DNA from 4 places in the Winogradskyella rapida genome. Region 2 is predicted to be linked to each of the others. Evidence: riboswitches for the same ligand, from Rfam matches in the RefSeq annotation. Region 2 holds a riboswitch; each other region holds the start of a gene.
What was found. Region 2 has a riboswitch for S-adenosylmethionine ahead of ACFQ13_RS09685 (hypothetical protein). Riboswitches for the same ligand answer to the same signal wherever they lie in the genome.
Positions count from the first base shown of each region.

Region 1: another riboswitch for S-adenosylmethionine. It lies ahead of ACFQ13_RS01160 (Na+/H+ antiporter NhaC family protein); the one in region 2 lies ahead of ACFQ13_RS09685 (hypothetical protein).
Region 3: another riboswitch for S-adenosylmethionine. It lies ahead of ACFQ13_RS12665 (trans-sulfuration enzyme family protein); the one in region 2 lies ahead of ACFQ13_RS09685 (hypothetical protein).
Region 4: another riboswitch for S-adenosylmethionine. It lies ahead of ACFQ13_RS11040 (O-acetylhomoserine aminocarboxypropyltransferase/cysteine synthase family protein); the one in region 2 lies ahead of ACFQ13_RS09685 (hypothetical protein).

Region 1 covers NZ_JBHTKM010000001.1:250,046-254,234, reverse strand. The annotation lists gene ACFQ13_RS01170 (lytic transglycosylase domain-containing protein) at 9-962, shown strand; gene cls (cardiolipin synthase) at 966-2,414, shown strand; SAM-I-IV-variant riboswitch at 2,491-2,587, shown strand; gene ACFQ13_RS01160 (Na+/H+ antiporter NhaC family protein) at 2,636-3,949, shown strand; gene ACFQ13_RS01155 (DUF2892 domain-containing protein) at 3,959-4,189, opposite strand, start outside.
Region 2 covers NZ_JBHTKM010000063.1:511,087-515,275, forward strand. The annotation lists gene ACFQ13_RS09670 (hypothetical protein) at 1-369, shown strand, start outside; gene ACFQ13_RS09675 (hypothetical protein) at 366-737, shown strand; gene ACFQ13_RS09680 (hypothetical protein) at 756-1,424, shown strand; SAM-I-IV-variant riboswitch at 1,639-1,734, shown strand; gene ACFQ13_RS09685 (hypothetical protein) at 1,769-2,167, shown strand; gene ACFQ13_RS09690 (hypothetical protein) at 2,237-2,638, shown strand; gene ACFQ13_RS09695 (zinc-ribbon domain-containing protein) at 3,144-3,638, shown strand; gene ACFQ13_RS09700 (hypothetical protein) at 3,809-4,189, shown strand, end outside.
Region 3 covers NZ_JBHTKM010000063.1:1,227,109-1,231,297, forward strand. The annotation lists gene ACFQ13_RS12650 (S41 family peptidase) at 1-1,120, opposite strand, end outside; gene ACFQ13_RS12655 (deoxycytidylate deaminase) at 1,143-1,571, opposite strand; gene ACFQ13_RS12660 (HupE/UreJ family protein) at 1,674-2,264, opposite strand; SAM riboswitch class I at 2,399-2,522, shown strand; gene ACFQ13_RS12665 (trans-sulfuration enzyme family protein) at 2,621-3,790, shown strand; gene ACFQ13_RS12670 (homocysteine S-methyltransferase family protein) at 3,851-4,189, shown strand, end outside.
Region 4 covers NZ_JBHTKM010000063.1:831,737-835,925, forward strand. The annotation lists gene ACFQ13_RS11030 (2-isopropylmalate synthase) at 1-66, opposite strand, end outside; gene ACFQ13_RS11035 (hypothetical protein) at 215-1,765, shown strand; SAM riboswitch class I at 1,865-1,988, shown strand; gene ACFQ13_RS11040 (O-acetylhomoserine aminocarboxypropyltransferase/cysteine synthase family protein) at 2,133-3,431, shown strand; gene ACFQ13_RS11045 (alpha/beta fold hydrolase) at 3,592-4,189, shown strand, end outside.

The DNA.
Region 1 (4,189 bases), on a different contig from region 2:
TTAAATTTATGAAAATTATAAAAAATAGTTTAGCCTTAGTAGGCGTCATTTGTGTCTCAGGACTCTTTATCTTTTCAATGCAAAAATCACCGAATGCACAAGCGCCTTCAGATCGTAATTTAGGCCATGAAGATCCTGTGGTTAACAATTATAATGTCTATGCCTTAGAAATGCCAGAAAACTTAAATTTTGCAGGAGAAGCCGTTCCTGTTGAAGATCCGGATATTTATGAGCGTATGGATCGTGAATTATTAGTGAATACCTATTGGCAATCTAATGGTTTATTAATGTTTAAGCGTGCTCAAAAATATTTTCCGATTATAGAACCTATTTTAAAGAAAAATGGGGTGCCAGACGATTTTAAATACCTTGCGGTTATTGAAAGCGGATTAATACCAACAGCGAAATCACCTGCAGGAGCAAGTGGGATGTGGCAAATTATGGCTGCTACAGGACGTGAGAATGGATTAGAAGTCAATTCTAATGTCGATGAGCGTTACCATATTGAAATGGCAACAGAGGTAGCTTGTAATTACCTAAAGAAAGCAAAAGCTAATTTAGGGTCTTGGACCAAAGCTGCTGCGGCCTATAACGCCGGAAATGCCGGAGTTTCTAGACGTTTAGAAGCTCAAGATGTTAATGATTATTACGATTTACTTTTGGGTGAAGAAACGGGGCGTTATGTGTTTAGAATTGTAGCTCTAAAAGAAATTTTATCACATCCTGATAAATACGGTTTCAACTTTAATAAGTCGCATTTATACAAAGAGATCCCAACGTACAAGGTTAAGGTAGATACGGCCGTAAAAGATTTTGCGCAATTCTCTAAGAAATTCGGAATCAACTATAAGATTTTAAAACTTCATAACCCTTGGTTAAGAGAGCCCCATTTAAATAATAGTTCGCGTAAATTATATGAGATAGAAATTCCAGAAGCCGGATATTATAACACCCATCCTTAAACCTTGGATTATTTAAAAAATCATATTTGGCAGGTATTAATCATACTTAATTATACCATTGCATTATCTGCAGTGGTTACCATTCTGCTTAAAAAACTAAACCCAACAAAGGCCCTAAGCTATATCATAGGCTTATTAGCGTTGCCTTTCTTGGGTTTAATTGTGTATTATCTTTTCGGACAAGAATATCGTAAAACAAAGATTTTTAGCAGAAAGAATGTCCTTAACCAATCGGTAATTAAAAAGATTCAAGATCAGTTAGAGCTAGATACTAAAACCATTAATGAGGTTGATGAACTGTTAGAGCAGAAATCTAAATTAATTCCACTGCTTTACAACAGTGAGAAATCTAAGCTCACCATTAATAATGAAGTTACGCTTATTAAAAATGGTGATGATAAATTTCAACACCTCTTCAAAGATATAAAAGACGCTACAGATCATATTCATTTAGAATATTTTATAATTAAAGACGACCAGATTGGTACAGAATTACTCAATCTCTTGTGTGATAAAGCAAGGGATGGCGTAGAAGTAAGAATTGTTATAGATGATGTAGGAAGTTCTATAAGCTCTAAAATGAAACGCCAACTCAAAGAGTGTGGAATAGAAATGCACCCATTTATGCCTGTGCTATTCTCTAAATTCACAGGGCAAATGAATTATCGCGATCACCGTAAAATTATAGTTATTGATGGTAAGATTGGCTATGTCGGTGGGGTGAATATTTCAGACACCTACGTTAATGCCAATAATGATAGGTATTGGCGAGATACGCATATACGATTAGTAGGGGAGGCGGTAAAACCCCTTCAGATTTTATTTTTTACCACTTGGGACTTTGTAAGCGGTGATGCCTTAGAGATTTCCAAAAATTATTTCCCTGATCATAACTGTAAAGCTAATGTACCGCTTCAAATTGCGGCAAGCGGACCCGATACCGATTGGTCTAATATTATGGAAGCCATATTTGTTGCCATAACCAATGCGGAAGATTATGTTTACATCACGACCCCTTATTTTATTCCTAATCCTGAAATTTTAACGGCTCTACAAGTCATTGCCAGAAGTAATATTGAAGTTAAACTCATTGTTCCTCAAAAATCGGATTCTTGGATTGCAGAATATGCGACCAATTCTTATTTGGAAATGCTTTTAGAAGCAGGTGTAGAAGTATATCACTATACCAAAGGGTTTGTACATGCAAAAACCATGGTTGTGGATGGTGTATTTAGTACCATAGGAACAACTAATATGGATTACCGAAGCTTTAATATTAATTTTGAAGTGAATGCTTTAATTTACAATAAGGCCATTAGTGATGATCTGACGTCACTTTTTAAAGCCGATCTTAAGGATTGCGAAAAATTAGAACTAGCCTCTTGGAAGAAACGATCTAAGCGGACTAAAGTTGTAGAAGCTACCGCACGTTTAATGGCGCCTTTATTGTAAGAAGAAGGTTACAGATAATAATAAAGCGTTAAAGTTTGTGCTAAATGTGTTTATATAGATATATTTGCCGCCTTAAATAAATTATCAAGAATCTCTAAAAGGAGATAGCAACCTGCAATAACGAGCAAGGTGCTAAAGCGATAAGCCAATACTTTGGAAAAAATGTTAATCTAATTTTTCTATTGATTTGCTATGCACTCCTTTTTTTAAGGCATAATCGAATGAAAAATCCAAAAGTTGCTTCCCCAAGTGTTACCGCATTAATTCCATTACTCGTATTTGTTATTACCTTTCTAGGCGTCGGAATCTATAAAGATGATTTTTATGCTTTACCAGCACCTATAGCGGTTGTGGTAGGGATTGTTGTGGCCTTTTTAATGTTTAGATCTTCCGTAGAGTCTAAAATTCAGACCCTTTTAAAAGGTTGTGGCGATCATAAGATACTTACCATGTGTTTAATTTACTTGCTTGCAGGCGCCTTTGCTACGGTGACAAAAGCTACGGGCAGTGTAGATGCTATTGTAAATTTAGGCCTAGATTACATTGCCATACAATACATTTATTTAGGTGTTTTTGTGATCGCAGCATTTTTATCGGTGTCAACAGGAACTTCCGTGGGCGCTATTGTAACGCTGGCCCCAATTGTAGTAGGCTTCTCTGGTCAAGGTGATATTTCTCTCGCTGTACTTTGTGGTGCCTTATTAGGTGGTTCTATGTTTGGAGATAATCTTTCGGTCATCTCAGACACTACAATTGCAGCCACACAATCTTTAGATTGTAAAATGAGTGATAAATTTAAAGAGAATATCAAAATTGCGCTTCCAGCGGCTTTAATCACTTTAGTGATTTTAACCTTTCAAGGCTTAGATTTAAAATCTAATGCGCTAGAGGAGGTTACTTATGTGTATTCTGTCGTAAAAATACTCCCTTATCTATTGGTGATTCTGTTATCTGTTCTCGGTGTAAATGTTTTTATAACGCTGTTTTTAGGTATTATTTCAGCCGGAATTTTAGGCGTGTTTTATGGCGACTTTACCCTTATGGAATCGACCCGAATTGCCTATGAAGGTTTTACTAATATGACAGAAATCTTCTTGTTATCACTTTTAACGGGTGGTTTAGCTGCTTTGGTAGAAATTAATGGAGGAATCGATTATATTTTAAATAAAATCAAAGTGCTTATTAAGAATAAAACGTCAGCCCAATTTGGTATTGCCGCCTTGGTGAGTACTGTAAATATGGCTATTGCTAATAATACCGTTTCTATTATTATATCGGGGCCAATTGCAAAAACAATTAATGACGAATACGGCTTAACCAATAGAAAAACAGCCTCTATCTTAGATGTCTTTGCCTGTATAATACAAGGAGTGCTCCCATATGGAGCACAAGTCTTGATGATTTTAAGTTTTTCTAAAGGTCAAATTGATTATTTAGACCTTATTCAGAATACCTGGTATTTACTTATTTTGTTTGTAACAACGATAGCGTTAATTGGGATGCAACCGCTGTTAGCCAAGAAAAAAGCAAGGTAAAAGAAGCTATTAGCGTTTACTTCTACGGTTTTGTCTAGCTGATGTAGGTTGACCGTATTGGTGCTTTGGTATTGAAGCTTTTTTCATTTGTTGCTTCATCATTTTAATTTGGTCCGCTAACATATCACGCTTATCTAATTTTTCAGCTTCAGCTAATAATTTTTGAGCTTCAGGTTTTCTACGTTTAGAAAATGCAATACCGGCTAAGTTTAATTTCGCCATTGCTAAATCATGATCCAT
Region 2 (4,189 bases):
AAATACAAAAACAAAACAGTGGCGCTCTGCACGTCATACGATCACAGTGATGCATTTAAAGCATTTTTAGAACAAACACAGCTTAAGGCACTAAAACCGATATGGCATTTAGAGAAAAGTCCAAAATCCTTTGGTAAGGTTGTTTTAGGGAATTCATTTTCTGGTAATCACTACGTAGGCGGTTATACACCTTATGGCTATAATTACGTTGAACTTTCATTACATGATAAGACCACAAGGTTTAAAGCAAAAAATGCAAACAACGGTAATGGCGTTCATATTTTGTATGAAAGTAAAGACACGATTATTGTAAAAGAGGTTCAAAAATTATATCACATCACCTTAAATCCTAACTCTAAATCGTTATGACTGATAGCCTCCTAAGTCTCCTGTTGATTATCGTTTTATGTGGCCATTTCGTAGGCCTTATCCTAGGGTACAAAAGGCGAAAAACAACTCTGACACTAGCCTATGTAAATGCTATTTTTGTAGTCCTTAGCTTTGTTTTTTGGGCCATTACGAGTTGGAATAACAACCTTTATAATATTGCCATTTACGAAGGATTGTTAATCTGTTTTGAAGCTTGTATTTTAAGCTTTGCGCTGTACTCCATTAAAGGTTTTGAGGATAAAACCTATGTAAAAATCATAAATAGCATAGGCTTTGGAATTCATGTATTGGCCATCATGGCTATGCTGTATTATATAAGGCTATTTAAATTTGATCAACTTTTTTAACACGAAAACAAATTTCTCATGATGCTTTTTAATAGGAATTTATGGATTGTCTTATGCTTATGCCTTCAAATTAATAGCTATGCACAATCTGAAAAAGACATGAGAATTATCCCCTTAAAAACCGGAAAGAATCCTAGGACATCATTTAAAGATTTAACTCTAGACCCCGCCCATCTCTTTATACAATCCGAACCCATAGATCAGAATTCGCCACAGATCCAACTTCAATTAAATATTGTAAAAAACGACAACACGTACACGACGTTTCTATGGTATTATGAGACGTCTGCAGATGCTATAAAAACGAACTACCCAAAAGCCTATCTCAACTATTCGTTTTCTTTGAAAGTGGACAAGCAGGACGTGCAGTTGGTTGTTGAAACATTAGACTTTGAAAACAGCATGTTTATAGATTTAGGGCAAACCGCAGTTATAGAAAACCTTAAAATGACCTACGAGACCTGTGTGGGTGAAAGCTCAATTGCTATTAATGGTCAAGAGGAAGGGTCGTTTAACACCTATACGCTGTCACTCGCTGACAAGGATTCCCAGAAAACCTTTTCTTTTACCTCCATACCCATACAGAACGGAAAGACAACATGTATGACATGGAAGACTTACAAGATCTTTATTTTGGCGGCTTCTGAAGACGCCTTAAAGTTAAAAGTCTCTAAAACCTATTTGTAAACCCTACGGACAAGTAAGCTTGTTTAAGATAAATAGCAGCTTAATAGACTTGTAAAATGCTATTTGTTGAATGAACCCGCTATGGTCTACTATAGATCAGCTCATTTTAGAACGCCGGAAAATGAAAGACAGCTCACAAGGATTTCATTTTTTTTTCAAAAACCCAAGACTAATTCATTAAAAATTAAAGATTTTACTACCTTTACATAAATAATTCAAACATCAAGAATCTTATTTATAAGATACCAACCGAGACGAGAGTCCACGGTGGTCAAAAGATGAGGACACAGCGTCAAACTAAAGTGCAACTTCCATTTTTTACTTGATGTCATTAAAATACAACTATGATGTTAAAAAAATTATGTCAATTTCTAAAATTGAGACAGGGTAAAAAAGCGAAAAGATTAGAAGCATTAAAATCCCAAAAACTGATTATCACCAAAACGGTTGTTCTAACAAAAGAATCGGACTTTAAAACGGTAGTATCTTATTTAAATAATCTAGGCATTCAAACCACCAATAAATCTATTCCAGAGATTGAAAGGGAAATAGATAAAAAAATAACGGAGAGTATCACTATAGAACTCGCAAAGCATAGCGATAGTACTAAAGTGAAACATATAGGCGAGCGCTATGCTGCAGTGACCGAAAATCGTAATTTAATGATGCTTAAATTTCATATTAGTGCCTTAAAAAGTTGGACCAAAGACCAATCTACGGAACAACCAGTAGTTAAATTTTAATTACATCAACACCTTTTGTCTTTAAGGCTTTGAGAGCCTTAGAGACACACAACCTAAAAACCCCATAACATGGAAATAAATCAAGTTACTGTTCCCAGTTTTACTGCAGAAATTACAATTGGTCTAAATAAAGGCTATTCTAATGATGCTTGGACATTAAATGACCTTAAGCATAAATTGGTACGCGCTCAGCAAAAGTTAAGAGATACAGAGCGAATTTTATTAAGTGTTAAGCTCACTTTATGTGATATCGTCTTTCTAGGGCAAGACGAACCGTCGGTAACGTTGAGCTTTATTAATTACCCTAAATTCCAAATAGAACATCAACTATTAAAAAAAGGGGTTCTTTTTATTGCTGAACAACTGATGAAGGAACTCAATCAAAATAGAATTGTAATTGTATTTAAAGATCAAACGGTTATGTTAGAGGCTAGCCATGACATCGATAATAACATCCAATTAGGACTATAAGACCCATTGTAAAGCTTCATTTTCTAGACTATTTTATCACCATCAATTAGAGATGCTTTGATTCATTATACGGACGCTTTTCATCCTTGAAAAATCTATAAATTACAGCCCTAACGATACGTCCTAAAGCAACGTTTTGTACTGAGGAAATTCCTCCAATACCACTACGGTTCCGGGGGTACTCCATGATGTCTACAAAGTAAATAGTGTTTTTTTATCCCATAGCATCTCATGTATTTCGTTAGAACAACAAAGGTGAGTCATTGGTTAAGTCTTTAAATAGAATGAACCAACATTTGGAAGCAGCTCGTTATTTCACTAACAAATTAAGGTGTAGAACCGTCCAAAAATGACACGACTTCTTTTACGCATTTTGTAAAACAAAAATCCAGAGGATTATTCAACTAAAAGCATTACATTTAAAAATAAATTAGAAGCAATAGGTTATGTGTTATTGTTATACACTATTTAAGAAACGATTTCAAACCAATAATAAAAATAAAAAATGATAATAGTAGGATTCAAAAATACACCTAGAATATTAGGTACAGTTGACAAATTTGAGTGCCCAAAATGTTTGAATAATACCAACTGGGAATTATTAAGTGTGGAAAAATATCTTACTCTATTTTTTATTCCAATTATACCTACTGGAAATGAGTATAATATAATCTGTGCTATTTGTAAGCATCAAGAAATTCTATCCAAACAAAATTTTAAGAACTATAACCTAAAATTAGATATTGAATCAACATTTTCTGAAAATAAAATTTCAGAAAATAAAAGAAACTTGAAACTTAATGAAATAAACAGAATAATTGAGGAAGACAAAAAAAATCAAAAAAATATCGCATTACAAGGTAGTAAAGAATGGTCTGATTTAGCATCAAAAAAATCAAATGAAGAATTATTATCGATTTATTTTAAAGAAAGACATAAATATAATCCTTCAATGATTATTGCTGTTAAAAATGAAATAGAAAAAAGAAAATTTAATTAATAAAACACATCGTACAAGATCGTGTATAATTCATGGCTAGTTCGGGTTTACTTGCGAAAGTCCTAGCAGACTTTCTATCTGTGATTTATTAGCTTAATTTAGCACTTAAATCTCGCAACGAAGTCATACACAAACACGTTAGCACTTAGCACCAATATAAACAAACAAGAATGGCAGTATTAATAGAAGCTTTTAATGTAGTTGTTAACGATGAAGCGTTTATAACAAAACCTGAAAAGCGAAAGTTGTTTTTAGAAACAATTACTACTAACGCGTTTTGTAGTGATGGCTTGATTTATAGAATTGGCTTTATGGATTCTCAAAATGCTTATCAATACATTAGCTTTTTAGAAAATGAAGTTGGACTTACTTATCAAGACAAATTAGGCTTTGCCCAGGATATCATCTTGGTAAATATGTTAACAGGACCAACAACAAAATGTAACTGGTTTGAATTTGAGAGAAAAAAACATTTTATAAATTTCAAAGAATTTACAAAATCTAACGAGAATTTTTCTATTGGTTGGAAGAAATATTTTTTTGCAGGCAAT
Region 3 (4,189 bases), 720 kb from region 2:
AACGTTTATAATAATCATTGAAATAACTTTCACTATCTCCATTGGTATAGGGTTTCTGAATGGAGCGTCCCGTTGGGGTATAATATCGTGATACCGTTAAGCGTACCGCACTACCATCACCCAAAGCCATTTCACGTTGTACAAGCCCTTTACCATAAGAACGACGCCCTACAATAATACCTTTATCATTATCTTGAAGCGCTCCAGCAACCACTTCGCTAGCCGAGGCAGAATTCTCGTTGATTAAGATAAAAATCTCACCATCTTCAAAAGCACCATTACCCGTAGCATAGACATATTCTTCTTTTCCTCGCTTATCTTTAGTGAATAAAATGAGTTTATCATCTTCTAAAAACTCGTCTACAATCTGTTCTGCAATCCCCAAAAAACCACCAGGATTCTCTCTTAAATCTAAGGCCAATTTCTTAGCTCCTTGCCCCTGAAGTGTATTTAAAGCAGCTTTAAATTCCTTATAGGTAGACTCTGCAAAACGGTTAATTTTTATATACCCTAACTCTTCTGTAAGCATATAAGCGGCATCTACACTTTTAATAGGAATGGCTTTTCGCTTAACATCAAACTCTAACAACTCCGGCGCTCCTTTTCTATAAACGGTAAGCTTAATAGAGGTATTCTTATCCCCTTTAAGCTTTTGACTAATCATACTATTGGTGATCTGAGCACCATAAAGCGTATCGTTATCAGCCATAAGAATACGATCGCCACTTATAATCCCCGCTCGTTCACTAGGTCCATTTTTGGTGGGCTTAATCACAGCAATGGTATCACGGTAGGCATAAAAATTAATCCCAATACCTACAAAATCACCTTTCATGTTTTCAGTGACACGTTTTAAATCTTCTTTGGGAATATAGGTAGAATGTGGATCTAAATTTTGCAGAATACCGTTTACAGTCACATCAACTATACTGTCGGTATTCACTTCCTCCACATATTCGTAATCAATATAATCAATTAACCGATTGAGTTTATTCTTTTTACTATTGCTTGTAAAGAGGTTATCTGACGTGTCTGAAAAATTCAATTTTCCACCAATAACCACCCCGGCCGCAATTGCAGCACCGATAATTAATGGTATGTATTTATTTTTTGTTGCCATAGTATTTCCCTCTTAGGGAATCTTAATCGATATCTTCGATAAGCTCTATCTGAATCCCTGCTTTTTTCAGAAATTTTAATCCCGAGTCATCCTTATAACCTTGATGGTACACGACTCTAACAATACCCGCTTGATGGATTAGCTTACTACACTCTTTACAAGGCGAAAGCGTAATGTATAAAGTTGCTCCTTGACAAGACTGCGTAGAGGATGCCACTTTTAAAATGGCATTAGCCTCGGCATGTAACACATACCATTTGGTATAGCCTTCATCATCCTCACAGTAATTTTCAAACCCCGTAGGCGTTCCGTTATAACCATCAGAAATAATCATACGGTCTTTTACAATGAGTGCGCCCACCTGTTTTCTATTGCAATGGGAGAGTTTACCCCATTCTTTAGCGATTCGTAAATACGCTTTATCGTAACGACGCTGTTTTATTTTTGACATTCCTTAAAAGTATTATGCAATCGTACCTTGTTCAGAACGAAGATAAAAGGTTAAAAATACATTCCTCTTTGACTTCGCGTTAAAATTTTACCAAACTTTAATTTAGTTGATAAGATCGCTTTCTATAATCATAGGAATCACTAAGCCAATAACGATAGAAGATAAGACCATCATCCAATCACGACGCGAAAATCTAAATACCGTTTGACAAATAAATCCTATAAACAAGACCACAAAAACAATAATTATTTGTGCAATTTCTATACCTAAAGCAAATTCTATAAGCAGTTCCAATTTATTTTCGGCCTGACCAGAAAACATTTTAAACTCTCTTGCAAAGCCTAAACCATGAATAATTCCAAAGAACAAGGTGGTTACAAACAGCAAGCCTATTTTATTATTTTTAGAAGTTTTACCAGCGGTAAAGACATTGTACAAGGCCATAATTAAAATGGTCACCGGAATTAAAAATTCCACCAATTGGCCGTTAATCTGCACCACACCATAAGCCGCTAAAACCAAGGAGAGCGTATGCCCTACGGTAAAAGTGGTCACTAAAATAAGGACGCGTTTCCAGTCGTTAAACAAATAAGGTACTGCGAGTACCATTAAAAAAAGGATATGGTCATAACCATTAATATCCAAGACGTGATTCATGCCATATTGCACATTGAACCAAAAATTTTCGAACATAGTTGATATTTTAGGGAAATTCAAAGTTACAATTAAAATGCATATGCTCTTAATAAAAAAAAGTGAATAAAATTTGTATAATCCTATTTTCTTTCGGAATATTGTAGTTCACAAAGTTCAAACAACTTATTGAAATGTTATCAAGAAAGGTGGAGGGATTAGACCCTTTGATGCCTTAGCAACCCTTAGACTTACTAAGAAGGTGCTAAATTCTACGTAATTAGCGATTCATTTATCGCTTAATTGGATAGATAACCCATACAATTGCTCATCTGCAATTTTTATTCTTTATAACTTTTTCTATACCTACGTCTTTTGACGTTTTTAGTTTTTTGATTTTTTTTAAATAGAAAAAAATGAAATCTAATCGTATTGAAACACAAGCTATACGCACACAAATAGAACGTTCGCAATTTTTAGAACATTCAAGTCCTTTATACCTAACCTCTAGCTACGTGTTTGAGGATGCTGAAGATATGCGCGCTTCCTTTGCCGATGAAAAGGAACGCAATATTTATAGCCGTTACTCCAACCCGAACACTTCAGAATTTATAGAAAAAATCTGTCTGATGGAAGGTGCCGAACGTGGCTATGCCTTTGCGTCGGGGATGTCGGCCGTATTTTCAACTTTTGCCGCTTTACTTAATGCTGAAGATCATATTTTATCTTGCAGAAGTATCTTTGGGTCTACACAAACCTTATTCAATACCATTTTACCAAAGTGGAACATTGCAACGAGTTATTTTAAAATTGATGAGCTCGATACGATTGAAAGCCTTATTCAGCCCAACACAAAAGTGATCTATGCCGAGAGCCCTACCAATCCTGCTGTAGATATTTTAGACTTAGAACGAATTGGAGCCCTTGCAAAAAAGCATAACCTTATTTTTATTATAGACAATTGTTTTGCCACGCCTTACTTGCAACAGCCTATTAAATTTGGGGCCGATTTAGTCATCCATTCTGCCACTAAGTTAATAGATGGTCAAGGACGTGTTTTAGGAGGTGTAGTTGTCGGCGACACAGAACTGATTCAACAGATCTATTTATTTTCAAGAAACACGGGTCCTTCCCTATCGCCATTTAATGCATGGGTATTATCTAAAAGCTTAGAAACCTTACCGGTGCGCGTCGATAGACATTGTGATAATGCGTTAAAAGTGGCTCATTTTTTAGAATCCCATCATTTGGTGAATGTTGTAAAATACCCATTTTTAAAATCGCATCCGCAATACGAATTGGCGAAAAAACAAATGAAAGCCGGCGGAAACATTGTAGCTTTTGAAATTAAAGGCGGCATTGAAGCAGGGAAGCAATTTTTGAATTCCATCAAACTATTATCGCTCTCTGCAAATCTAGGAGACACGAGAACTATAGTGACGCATCCGGCCTCTACAACACATGCTAAAATCCCAGAATCTGTTCGTTTAGAAACCGGAATTACATCAGGATTAATCAGAGTTTCTGTAGGCCTAGAGCATCCTGAAGATATTATTAACGATTTAAAACAGGCTTTAGAAAACTAAAGTCAGTTCGAGTGATTTTATGACAATGGCATAAAATTATATCGAGAACACAACCATATTATGAGCAAAATAACAGACCAATTACAAAAACGAATCTTAGTTCTCGATGGCGCCATGGGAACCATGCTTCAGCAATATAGCTTCTCTGAAGAAGATTTTAGAGGCGAACGTTTTAAGGATTACCCATCACCTTTACAAGGGAATAACGATTTATTATCCCTAACCCAACCTGAAGCCATAGCCGCTATTCATGCTAAATATTTTGAGGCTGGCGCCGATATCGTAGAAACCAATACCTTTTCTGGGACTACCATTGCTATGGCCGATTACGACATGGAAGATTTGGTGTATGAGCTCAACTATGAATCGGCTAAAATTGCCAGAGACGTTGCGGATAAA
Region 4 (4,189 bases), 320 kb from region 2:
ACAACCAGGGACTTGTTCCCCATCTCGCAAGGTAGTATCGAATATTTGAATACGGTTATTAGACATTTATCAAAATATATTTATAGTATTGTCTTACGAATATATAGATTGAATTTGCCTTTAAATACCGATCTTAGTGTAACTTTACGATGTTCAGTTTAAAAAAAATATCATAAATAGCTGATTTACAGTATTATAAACCATTTTACAATTGATAACTAAAGACCAAAAAGATAATTTATTCTCATTAGTTAAGTCCTTAACTAAATCTGAAAAGCGTCAGTTTAAACTGTATGTGGGTCGTCTTGGAGTGAATTCAGACTCCAAATTTTTAAATTTATTTAATTTCTTAGACAAAGCGAAGGCTTATAATGAAAGTGCCATTTTAAAGAGTGGCATTGTAAAAAAACAGCAACTCGCCAATGTAAAATCGCATTTATATAAGCAAATCCTAATCAGCTTAAAACTGAGCCCTTCGCATCAAAATGTAAGATTACAGATTAGAGAACAACTCGATTTTGCTTCTATTTTATACCATAAAGGCCTTTACAAGCAAAGCCTTAAAATTTTAGATAAAGCGAAAGAGTTGGCCATCGTTAATGAGGAAAAAAATTCGGCTTTTGAAATTGTAGAGCTTGAAAAAGTTATCGAATCCCAATACATTACTAGAAGTATCAGCACACGCGCCGATGAACTCGCCGTACAAGCTAAAGAACTGAGCACCCTTAATGTTATTGCCAGCAAACTCTCTAACTTATCGCTTCAACTGTATAGCAATATTCTTAAAACAGGCTATGTAAAAAACGAAGATGAAGCTACTATGGTAATCAATTACTTTAACAAGCAGCTCCCTAAAGTTAATGTTGAAGATTTAGGCTTTCGTGAAAAACTATGGCTCTATAAGGCCAATTTGTGGCAAAGTTTTTTACTTCAAGATTTTCTGAATTGTTTTAAATACGCTTTAAAATGGGTGGATTTATTTTATCAGAATCCTAGCATGATTAACCTTAACCCGGTATTTTTCTTAAAAGGAAATAACTACCTCCTTGAGGCACTTGTATTCATTGGAAATAAAAATAAATTCTTAGAAAAATTCACCGAATTTGAGACTACAGTGCAGCATCCTAATTTTCCTCAAGATGAAAATGTAGCAAGCTTAGTTTTTCTTTACACTAATTTCCATCGTATTAATAAACATTTTATTGACGGTAGTTTTGAGGAAGGTTTAAGTCTTATCCCAGCCATTGAAAAAGACCTTATTCCTTTTGGCGAAAAAATTGATCAGCACCATAAAATGATCTTTTACTATAAATTTGCCAGTCTTCATTTTGGCGCCGGAAATAATAAAGCCTGTATTAAATATCTGGATAAAATTATTTCGAACAAATCCCTCTCCATGCGCGAGGACCTCTTGTGTTTTTCTAGGGTCTTAAATCTTGTTGCACATTATGAAGCCGGATTAGATTACCACTTAGAAACGCTATTACGAAGCACTTATAAGTTTTTAATTAAGATGAATGACCTCCATGAGGTACAAAAGGAAATGATTAAATTTATTAGAGGCTTGCAAGACATCTACCCTCACGATCTTAAAGATGCCTTTAGAGCGTTACACAAAACATTAAAGACGTTTGAAGACCATCCTTATGAGCGTCGCGCCTTCCTATATCTCGATATTATCTCTTGGCTAGAGAGCAAAATAGAGAATAAACCTGTAGCTGAAATCATTAGAATTAAATATTTAGCAAAAAACAATCTCTTTTAATGAGATTTTCATAAAAACATCACAAATTCTATAATTTATTTGGATTTCTAAATTTTGTGTTGCAATATTTGTATTCACAAAGTTCAAACACTTACTGAAATGTTATCAAGAAAGGTGGAGGGAATGACCCTATGAAGCCTTAGCAACCCTTAGATTTACTAAGAAGGTGCTAAATTCTACTTAATTTTTAAATTCATTAATTTAAAAATTGGATAGATAACTCAAGACTAATTACTCATCTGTAGTTAGCATTTTCTTTATAATATTTTTCTATTAAGTTCGCTTCACCCTTCGATTGCATTCGAAATTTATTTGAAGCTTATTTGGCTTTTGGTTTAATCTTTTATTAACTCAAAAACTTAGAAAAATGAGTACACAAAAATTCGCAACCCAAGCGTTGCACGCAGGACACGACGCTAGTCAAACTTCAGGAACCAGAGCTGTTCCTATTTACCAAACCTCATCGTATGTATTTAAGGATTCTGACGAGGCCGCAGGGCGCTTTAACCTTTCAGTTCCAGGGTACATTTACACCCGTTTAAACAATCCTACCAACGACATTTTAGAGCAGCGTTTAGCCGCTTTAGAAGGCGGTATTGCCGCAGTGGCCACCGCATCAGGAACCTCAGCGATTTCCACAACATTACTCACTTTATTAAGAGCAGGAGATCATATCGTAGCATCGAGTAGTTTATATGGAGGTACCTACAATTTATTAAGCGTAACCTTACCAAGACACGGTATTACGACCACTTTTGTAGACCCTTCAGATCCTGAAGCTTTTAAAGCTGCAACCCAAGAAAATACAAGAGCCTTTTTTGTGGAATCTTTAGGGAATCCTAAATTAGACGTTCTCGATTTAGAGGCCATTTCAACACAAGCCAAAGCCTTTAAAGTTCCGCTTATCGTAGATAATACGGTAGCCACGCCTTACCTATTAAGACCTATTGAGCATGGGGCCAATATTGTTATTCACTCCTTAACCAAATACATTACCGGAAACGGTACCTCATTAGGAGGCGTTATTATTGACGCAGGAACTTTTGATTGGACCAATGGAAAATTCCCAGAATTTACAGAACCTTCTGCCGGCTACCATGGTTTAGTCTATAGTGAAGCTATTGGAGCCGCTGCATTTATTGCAAAAATTAGAGTGGAAGGTCTACGTGATTATGGTGGTGCACTAAGTCCGTTTAATGCGTTTCAAATTATACAAGGTCTTGAAACTTTAGAACTTCGTATTCAGAAACACAGCCAAAATGCCTTAGAACTTGCGCAATGGTTAGAAACACAGCCTGAAGTGACTTGGGTAAATTACCCAGGTTTAAAATCGAGCAAATACAATGACCTAGCCCAAAAATACCTCCCTAAAGGTCAAAGTGGTGTGGTTACTTTTGGCGTAGAAGGCGGTTATGAAGCTGCAAAAACCATTGCAGATACCACTAAGTTATTCTCGTTACTAGCTAATATTGGTGATACGAAATCGTTAATTATTCACCCTGCAAGTACCACACACCAACAACTTGATGATGCGGCACAAAATGCTACGGGAGTAACGAAAGATCTTATTCGTTTATCAGTTGGTATTGAAGCCATTGAAGATTTAAAAGACGATTTGAAAGAAGCCTTTGCCGTTGTAAAGCAGAAGCTTTCGCTTCAAGATTAAGTTTTAGACCCTCATTTTAAATTCTAAGAGTTTTCAAACTGTTAATAAGCTTAAAACACATTCATTATATATGATGATGCTTTAAGAGCTTAACAAAGTTTGAAAACTCTTAATCAAGATTACTTAAGACACTTAGGTTCACCTCTCAGCACAATACAACATGGTACATTTACAACATATTAAAATTTCAAATTTCACAAATGAGTCGCATCAAACGACCTCTCATAATTTGTATTATCAAACTTTTGGGCAACCGTTACACAGCGCACCAATCATCTTGGTGAATCATGCGCTTACTGGTAACTCTAACGTTATTGGTGAACAAGGTTGGTGGAACGAAATTATTGGTGAAAACAAATGTATAAACATAGAAGATTACACCATTATATCGTTTAACATTTTGGGCAATGGTTTTGATAATAACGCGGAGAATCTCATTGAGAATTATAAAGATTACACCGCTAGGGACATCGCCAAACTCTTTGCTTTAGCCTTAGAGGAATTAGATATCACATCCTTATTTGCTGTTATTGGTGGTTCTGTTGGTGGTGGAATTGCTTGGGAATTAGCCGCCTTAAAACCCCGCTTAATTCAGCATCTTATCCCAATTGCTACAGATTGGAAATCTACGGATTGGGTTATTGCCAACTGCCATATTCAAGATGCTATTTTAAACAATTCTTCTCAACCGTTGGTTGATGCTAGAATGCACGCCATGACCTTATACCGTACTCCTGAATCTTTAACGCAAAAATTTG